4 regions of the Anoxybacillus sp. ST4 genome follow, and region 3 is predicted to be linked to each of the others. Evidence: predicted binding sites of a transcription regulator. Region 3 holds the regulator's gene; each other region holds the start of a gene.
The links. The regulator Rex, encoded in region 3, represses fermentation and respiration genes when NADH is low (regulators of the CRP and FNR family bind a similar motif). The targets are predictions, from matches to a motif close to TTGTGAAATATTTCACAA.

Region 1: hcp (hydroxylamine reductase) is a predicted target of Rex. The motif match lies at 950-967, and genes of this name have one in related genera.
Region 2: K1I44_RS00890 (NarK family nitrate/nitrite MFS transporter) is a predicted target of Rex. The motif match lies at 1,255-1,272, and genes of this name have one in related genera.
Region 4: ric (iron-sulfur cluster repair di-iron protein) is a predicted target of Rex. The motif match lies at 1,503-1,520, and genes of this name have one in related genera.

What each region holds. Positions count from the first base shown of each region.
Region 1 is NZ_JAHZOE010000015.1:38,092-40,302, reverse strand. It holds gene thiM (hydroxyethylthiazole kinase) at 1-686, opposite strand, end outside; TPP riboswitch at 747-862, opposite strand; gene hcp (hydroxylamine reductase) at 1,025-2,211, shown strand, end outside.
Region 2 is NZ_JAHZOE010000001.1:150,498-152,708, forward strand. It holds gene K1I44_RS00890 (NarK family nitrate/nitrite MFS transporter) at 1-1,170, opposite strand, end outside; partial or broken gene K1I44_RS00895 (MFS transporter) at 1,309-2,037, opposite strand.
Region 3 is NZ_JAHZOE010000039.1:5,210-7,420, reverse strand. It holds gene K1I44_RS14075 (CPBP family intramembrane glutamic endopeptidase) at 24-761, shown strand; gene K1I44_RS14070 (YdiK family protein) at 758-931, shown strand; gene K1I44_RS14065 (redox-sensing transcriptional repressor Rex) at 941-1,576, opposite strand; gene K1I44_RS14060 (ABC-F family ATP-binding cassette domain-containing protein) at 1,804-2,211, shown strand, end outside.
Region 4 is NZ_JAHZOE010000026.1:13,652-15,862, forward strand. It holds gene K1I44_RS12650 (Crp/Fnr family transcriptional regulator) at 1-4, opposite strand, end outside; gene ric (iron-sulfur cluster repair di-iron protein) at 669-1,367, opposite strand; gene K1I44_RS12660 (methyl-accepting chemotaxis protein) at 1,577-2,211, shown strand, end outside.

The sequences.
Region 1 (2,211 bases), on a different contig from region 3:
GCTGCTTTTTCGGCTGCTACCCCGTAGTAAGCGAGCGCTGCGACAGATGACTCGATTACATTTTCTCCCACACTAGCAAACGCGCCTAACACCGCGCTTAACAAGCAGCCTGTCCCTGTCACTTTCGTCAACATTGCATCACCATTTGAAACGATCGTTACACGCTCCCCATCTGTCACAATATCATCTTTTCCAGTTACAACAACTGTACAACGAAATGTACGCGCCGCTTTTTTCGCTACATGCACGACATCGCCTTGAACGTCCCCTGCATCTACTCCTTTTGTACGCACTTGTTCTCCGGCAACGCTTGCGATTTCTGACGCATTTCCGCGCAAAATGGAAACGTTCACTTCTTGTAATATACGCTGCGCTGTTTTTGTACGGTATGCCGTCGCACCTGCTCCAACAGGATCAAAAATGACTGGAATGTTTACTTCATTCGCTGCCTTTCCAGCAATAATCATAGCTTCTACGTCTGTTTCATTTAATGTTCCGATGTTTAATACGAGAGCGCGAGCCAAACGAACCATATCACTTACTTCTTCTTTTGCATACGCCATGACAGGAGACGCCCCAACAGCAAGTAAACCATTGGCCACAAAATTGGTTACCACGACATTCGTCATATTATGTACGAGCGGCGATTGTTCCCTGACGAGCGTTAGCCATTGTCCAGCTTTCATCACTCATTCCCCCTTTAAAAAATAAAAAACTAGTCGGACAGAATCGACTAGTTTGTATTTACAAAACATAGCCTACTTCCCTCCGCTGGTATAAACCAGATCAGGTTCAAAGGGTTGGAAAACTGATTGCGCGTTTTCCTCTCAGCCATCGCCATCCGGCACCCCTAGTAGTTTCGTTCATTCAGTTTTCTTTATTTTAATACATTTTTCCTCGTCATTCAATATAAAGCATTGTCAATTTTCGTTCACATTTTTGCATAAAGGTGTGATACATATCACTTACGCCGTTGTTATTTTTCCCTATTGTTAAAGTGTTAATAAGAAAAGGAGGGGTTTTCATGTTTTGTCATCAATGCGAACAAACACCAACAGGGGGATGCACGGTTGTCGGCGTCTGCGGAAAAGATGAAACGATTGCAAGCTTACAAGATACAATCGTATTTGCACTGAAAGGAATTGCTGCCTATCGCACACATGCTCACCAACTCGGATACACTGATCCATTTGTGGATACAACGACACATGAAGCGTTATATATGACGTTAACAAACTCTAATTTTAACGTACAAGAACATTTAGACATGGCAATGAAAGTCGGAAAAGCTGCGATTCGTGTGATGGAACTGCTCGACCGGGCACATACAGAAAGACTTGGCATTCCTCAACCTGTTCGTGTATCCCAAAATAAAATCGAAGGAAAATGTATTCTCGTTACGGGACATAACTTATTTGCACTTGAACAATTATTGAAGCAAACAGAAGGAAAAGGGATTAACATTTACACGCATTCCGAAATGCTACCAGCACACGGTTATCCGCAATTAAAAAAATATAAACATTTAAAAGGGAACGTCGGAAAAGCATGGTACGACCAACGTCGCCTATTCGAAAAATTCCCTGGTGCCATTTTAGCAACAACAAACTGCGTCATGCCGATTAAAGGTTCATACGCTGATCGCATGTTTTCATATGATGTAGCAGGATTAGAACATGTACAAAAAATTGAAAACGATGATTTTACACCACTCATTGAGAAGGCGCTACAACTTCCAGAAGCGAATATCGAATCAGACGAAACGTTAGTTACTGGCTTCCATCATGAAACAGTTATTCAAATCGCACCGGAGATTATTCAAGCTGTAAAAGAAGGAAAAATTCAGCGCTTTTTCGTGATCGCAGGCTGTGACGCTCCTGGGAAAGGTGGTGAATATTATCGCTCCCTAGCGACATCTTTGCCAGACAACACTGTTATCTTAACAACGTCTTGCGGAAAGTTTCGCTTTAACGATGTCGATTATGGTGTTGTTCCTGGCACAAACATTCCACGGTACATTGACTTAGGACAATGCAACAACTCGATTTCAACAGTGAAAATTGCGATGGCGCTTGCGGAGGCGTTTGAATGTGAAGTGAACGAATTGCCTGTTAGCATCGTCCTCTCATGGTTCGAACAAAAAGCGGTTGCTATTTTGCTCGGATTGTTTAGTTTAGGTATTCAAGATATTCGAATTGGACCAAAAGCACC
Region 2 (2,211 bases), on a different contig from region 3:
AAACGCTGCCGTAAAACCAAGAACAGGTGCTGCTTCTTTTGGTGGGAAGATGATCGGGATCATTTGGAATGTTGACCCTGATCCCATTCCGGCAGCAATAAATAAGATCATGAAAGATACAATAAATCCGATAAAATGTTTTTCAGTTGTAAAATACATGACCGCAGCAGCGCCAAGCCCCATAGTCATTAGGACGTAGTTTGTTACGCGCGCCCCTCCTAGCTTATCAGACAACCAACCACCGACTGGACGGAATGAAGCTGCTAAAAATGCCCCTAAAAAGGCAAGCGAGACGTGTTCTGGAAATTGTGATTTTAATAAAAGCGGAAACGCTGCCGCATATCCAATAAACGAACCGAACGTTGCGATATACAACCATGTCATAATCCACGTATGTTTTCTTTTTACGATGACAAACTGCTCTGATACAGATTGTTTTGCATTTGGTAAGTTATCCATACCGAAATATGCTAAAATCGTAAAGAACACAATCGGAATGACCCAAATAAACGCAGCGTTTTGTAACCAAATTTTTGAACCATCTGCTAGTACTTGTGGTTCACCACCGATCGCCCCAAATACACCGACTGTCACAATTAACGGTGTGACGAACTGAACGACCGATACTCCCATATTTCCAAGGCCGCCGTTAATACCGAGCGCTGTCCCTTTTTCTTTTTTCGGAAAGAAAAAGCTAATATTCGCTAATGCAGATGAAAAGTTTCCACCACCGAGTCCACAGAGGGCAGCTAGCAACAACATAACCCAGTACGGTGTATTCGGATTTTGTACCGCTAAACCAACCCCAATGGCTGGGATGAGCAACACCCCTGTCGAGAAAACAACCCAATTTCTTCCTCCAAATTTCCCGACTGCAAATGTGTAAATGAAGCGTAGCGTCGCACCGACAAGTCCAGGGACAGCAGCTAACGTAAACAATTGACTTTGCGTGAATTGGAATCCAATATCATTTAATCGGGCAGCAACGATAGACCAAATTTGCCAAACAATAAATGCAAGCATTAACGTTGGAACAGAAATCCAAAGGTTTCTTCGAGCATGTTTTTTTCCTTCTTTTTCCCAAAATTCAGGATCTTCTGGATTCCAGTACGAACCGATGCGACTTTTTCGTTCAGCATAATCTGAAGCCGTTTTCAATGTTTGACTCATAACGATCGTCTCTCCTTTTTTGACAGTATATAATTATAAAAATCATTGCTGTACTTTCATCATATAGAAAGTGTATAAACAAGAATGTGATGTGCATCACATATTATGAAATGTTCATACAATGTTAAAAAATGATATTTAAGCGATCGTTTTGCGCAGTCGTCTCATAATGAGCATCGCAACGAGCATCGTCGCTGCAATCCACCAAAATCCGTACGAATATGAATTCGTCCATTGCTTAAACATCCCTAAAATATTCGGTAAAAAGAACCCTCCTAACCCGCCGGCAGCTCCAACAAAACCTGTTAATAATCCAACTTCTTTCGGGAATACGTTAGGGATGACTTGGAATAACGCTCCGTTCGCTGTACCAAAAAAAATAAGTGTAACAAATAAAAGCGCTAACGCGACATAGACAGGTGGAAGCATGCCAACAATCGTTAATGTGACAGTCGCACCAGTAAATAACCAAACGAGCAATTTCATCCCGCCGTATTTATCCGCCAAATATCCACCAATTGGCCGAACAAAGCTTCCTGCAAATACGACAAGCGTCACAAAGTCCCCTGCCGTCACCTTGTCAACCCCGTATTGATCAAAAAAGAATAACGTTAAATAGCTCGTCATTCCTACAAATCCACCAAAAGATAAGCTGTAAAAGAAGCTAAACAACCATGTCTCTTTCATTTTCATTACTCGTGTATATTCTGACATTTTCGTTGGTTTTACCGCTGTCGGACATTCTTTCGCAAATAGGATAAATACAATAAATGCAACAATAAGAGGAATGAGCGCTAATCCGAATACACTGTTCCATCCATGTGCTTCAGCAAGACGCGGTCCAAATAACATTGCCAAGACCGTTCCACAAGGGTTTTAAATTTTGGCAAATCTGATAAACTATGAATTTCAATCTCTATTGTGATTTTCAAATTTACATGCACACCATTTCACCTCGAAATCAGTATGCATGTTAAAATCAAAATTGTACATTCTTATCCAATCACTTTTGTACATTCTTATCCAATCACTTTTGTACAT
Region 3 (2,211 bases):
TTTTGCCAAAAGGGGTTGAACACGTGAAAAAGCAATATTGGTATGTCATTATTACATACATCGCCATGCAGTTATCTAGTTTAATTGGCGTTCCTTTGCTTGCACATAGCGGGTTTGTTGACACATCAAATAAAGAAATCGCCCTATCCATTGCCTCGGGTTATTGGGCTGTCATTAGCTTCTCGATCGCTTTTCTTTTCGTTCTTTATTTCATGAGAGAAGATATGAGATACTCATATGATCGCCATCAAGCATCTATCGGAACGTCAATTTTTTGGGGAATTGGGGGATTTTTTCTTGCTCTTTTCGCTCAAGGCATCGCAGCAAATATTGAGATGCACGTATTTGGCGTCGAGATGGGGTCCGAAAATACGAAGCGCATCGTTGAAATGGTAAAGCTAACACCAGCGCTTATGCTCGTCACTTCGATCGTCGGACCGATTTTAGAAGAAATCATTTTTCGAAAAATTATTTTTGGAACGCTGTATCAAAAATATAACTTTTTCTTATCAGCGGCTGTCAGTTCCCTTTTATTTGCTGTCGTTCATTTAGAGTTTGAACATTTGCTTCTTTATGCAACGATGGGATTCGTATTTGCTTTCTTATATGTCAAAACAAAGCGTATCCTCGTACCTATTGCAGCACATGTACTGATGAACACATTTGTCGTTGCCATTCAAACGTTATTTGCTGAAGAAATTGAAAAAATAATGAAGGAAGCAGAACAAATGCAATTCGTGATTTGGGGGCTGTTTTCATGAAGTCTGAGCCGTTATTTTACTTTTTGATGGGCATTTTATTCACTTATTTTGCTGTCGACAGCGCTGATGATGGCATTTGGGACGTCACAACGATGTTATTTATCCTTATTGCTACATTAGATTTTGGAACAGCTATTCGTTCTTTATTGAAAAAAACCTCCCGCTCATGAACGGGAGGTTTACTCATTTCCGTAATGTTTCAAAAAGTAAACAAGTGACTGCAATTCGACCGCTAAATCAATATGATGAACGCGAATGTGTTCAGGCACATGCAGGCGAGCAGGCGTAAAGTTTAAAATTCCTTTAATGCCTTTTTGGACAAGTCGATCGGTAATCGGTTGGGCAACTTGGGCTGGAACGGTTAAAATCGCTACCGTAATCCCACCTAGTTTTTCTTCCAATTCATCTAAATGATAAACGGGAACGCCCCCTACTTCCGTTCCGACTTTATCTGGATCGACATCAAACGCCATCACGATTTTCGTATTATTATTTTTACTAAAATTGTAGTTCAAAAATGCCGTTCCTAAATTACCAACCCCAAATAACGCTACTTCTGTCGTTTCATCTTGATCCAACGTTTTTCTGAAAAACGACAGTAAATAATTCACATTATAACCGTATCCCTTTTTTCCAAGCGCACCAAAGTATGAAAAATCACGGCGAATCGTTGCTGAATCGACTTTTACGGCTTCACTTAACTCCGCTGAAGATACACGCTGCTTTCCTGATGCATGCAAGTTTTTCAAAAAACGATAATACAACGGTAGTCGCTTTGCGGTCGCCTGCGGAATTTTTGGTTGTTCATTATTCACGAGTCAATCCCCCACATTTCCTTTCACAAATAGTTAGCGCTTTCATTTTTCTCTCCTATACGTCTGAAAAGTTCTCCCCACTTTTAAACTATACACTATTTTTTTCATTCTGTCTTTCCTTTGTAACCTTTATTATTATTTTTGTCAAATTTGTTATTCGCACACTAGTGTTGCCGAACATCAAGAAAGTACGTTACACTATCAAAAGAAGATTGAGGTGAAGAATGATGATCATTTTACAAGTAAATCAACTATCCAAATCATACGGGGCAGAACAAGTTTTATCAGACATTAAGCTTGAAATACAAGAAAAAGACCGTATTGCGTTAGTTGGAAGAAATGGTGCAGGAAAATCAACATTATTAAAAATCATTGCCGGCCAATTGTCATATGACACGGGGGAAGTGATAAAACCGAAGCACGTAACAATTGGTTACTTAGACCAATATACCGGTTTGCACGCCCATCGCTCTATTTGGGAAGAAATGCTTGATGTGTTTGCCCCCCTTCAACAAATGGAAAAACAATTACGTGACCTAGAACAACAAATGAGCTTGCACGGTGCCGACTATGAGCGCTTACTTGAGCATTACGACCGTTTACAAACGGAATTTAAAGAAAAAGGTGGCTATCAA
Region 4 (2,211 bases), on a different contig from region 3:
CCATCATATCGTCCGCTCCTTATAGAATTTCTAAGCAAGATTTTACGTTGTTTTCTATTGAAAAGCTGTGACAAGAATCATAACCTTTTGTGAATATGTGATAAAAATCATAACAAATGTTTGCGATACCCCACATAACATCTGTTTTTTAAGCGCTACAATTAGGAACGAAATGAACGAAAAAGGGCAGTATAAAAATGTGATAAAATTTATGATTTTTTTCCGGAATTCTGTATGATGAGGAGAACAGCAACGCCTAGAATTATTGTAGGTGGGATTGCCTCTTTGCGTTTTGATTGGATTGTTAGCCGATCCTTTTCGCAAAAAAAGGTATTAATTGTAAGAATGTTATTAACGACAGTTCTACCTCTTTGAGGCTGGTGATTGTTGAAGGGTAGTTTACCGCAAATTTATGAACACGGTTCATATGTTGGTATAGTTTTTATTTTTTCGTATATGGCCGTTTATGCGACTTGTGTATGTGTGAAATATTCCACTTTATTACTTGAATAGATGATATGTTGTATATTGTGGAATGGGGGAGAGAAAAACTATGGATGAGGTGCCCAAAGAGTATTTGGACACCCTATTTTATTTTTCATGATTATACACGCGTTATTATCAATTAATAAACAAATTTTCCAGACGATTTATCGTGTCCTTAAATATTATTCGGTAAGAATGCGTGGAAATAAAATATTATTTTCTAAATGAATGTGGGTAAACAAGTCATCTTCTAGTGCTTCGAGTCGATTATACACTAGACGATATGTTCCACAAGCATCGACAGGGGGGGTAAAGTCATTTGTGATCTCTCGTATGTTCTTTATCATATCCCCGGCATGTTCATGCTCAGCCATAAGCTCTTCGATTGCTCGTATCATCATTTGTCTATTTTCTTCTGTTGGATGTTTTTCAAATTGTATAATAAGTGGAAATACATCTTTTTCTTCTTTCATTAGGTGTTGTTCTAACTCGATTTTTAACTCATGGAACAGCTGGTGCACCTGAATTAGGTGCGGCTGTGTTGGGCCGTGAACACGCGCAACTTTTGTTACATAAGGGGTAAGCTTTGGTAGTTCTTCTAACAAAAATTGATGGTGCGTTTGAATAATATGCTCAATTAATTCTGTATGCGGAACATCAAGCCAGTTTTTTTCTACCTTTTCAAGTGACTTTTCATACATGGATTGGAGTTGTTGTAAAATAACATCTACCTCCAATTGTTTTTCAGTAAGTACGTCACACAAGGGGCGATTTCCACCACAACAAAAATCAATTTTATATGTCTTAAACAGATCACTTGCTTTTGGGAACAAAGCAACGATTTCACCAACAGTTGATTGTGCTGTAAATATCTTTTCCATGTTTTTTACCCTCCATCTCGAATTTTGCTTTTACAATGTAAGCATAACTGCTTTTAATTTATGAAGTTGTGATGTGCATCACACATTCGAGAAGATTTTGAACAATTCATGCCAGTTGTTTTTTGTAAAGAACGAATGTGATAGACGTCACAACTGTTTTGGACAATTTCCACTACAATAACAATTAGGAAATATGAGGAGGGAAAAGAATGAGATTATTGCAACGAATAAATGATATAAGACAGCTAGAAGAAGAAAAAAAGCAGTTAGAAGAGGAGTTAAAGGAAGTAAAACATAGGTTAAGAAAGCGGGAAGAGGCTTTTCAACGGTTCATTCAATATCTATATGACGAAATTTTAGCGACCATGCAACAACATGAGTTAGTTAATGGTCAACATAATGTACTAGAGAATCTTGTTGAAGAAATTAAAGGTAAATTTAATAGTGTGAATCAATTAAGTAAAGATTCTAGCAAAATTTCCGAAACATTGCTTGATAAAGGAACAGAATTGACAGCTTCAGCGATGGAAATGGTGCAATGTTCAGAGGAAGGGCTACAAATGGTTAATGAAGTAGAAAAGTTAATGCATCGCCTTGGTGATGAAATGGATGTAACATCGAATAAAATGGAAGGGCTAAACATAAGGTCAAAAGAGATAGAGGAAATAGTACAAGTTATCAAGGAGATTGCGAATCAAACGAATTTATTAGCACTAAATGCCTCTATTGAAGCAGCGAGGGCAGGTGAACATGGGAGGGGGTTCTCTGTTGTTGCTGCTGAAGTGCGTAAGTTGGCAGAAAGCACGGCGAAAAGCACAGAATCGATTACCATGTTAACACAGGT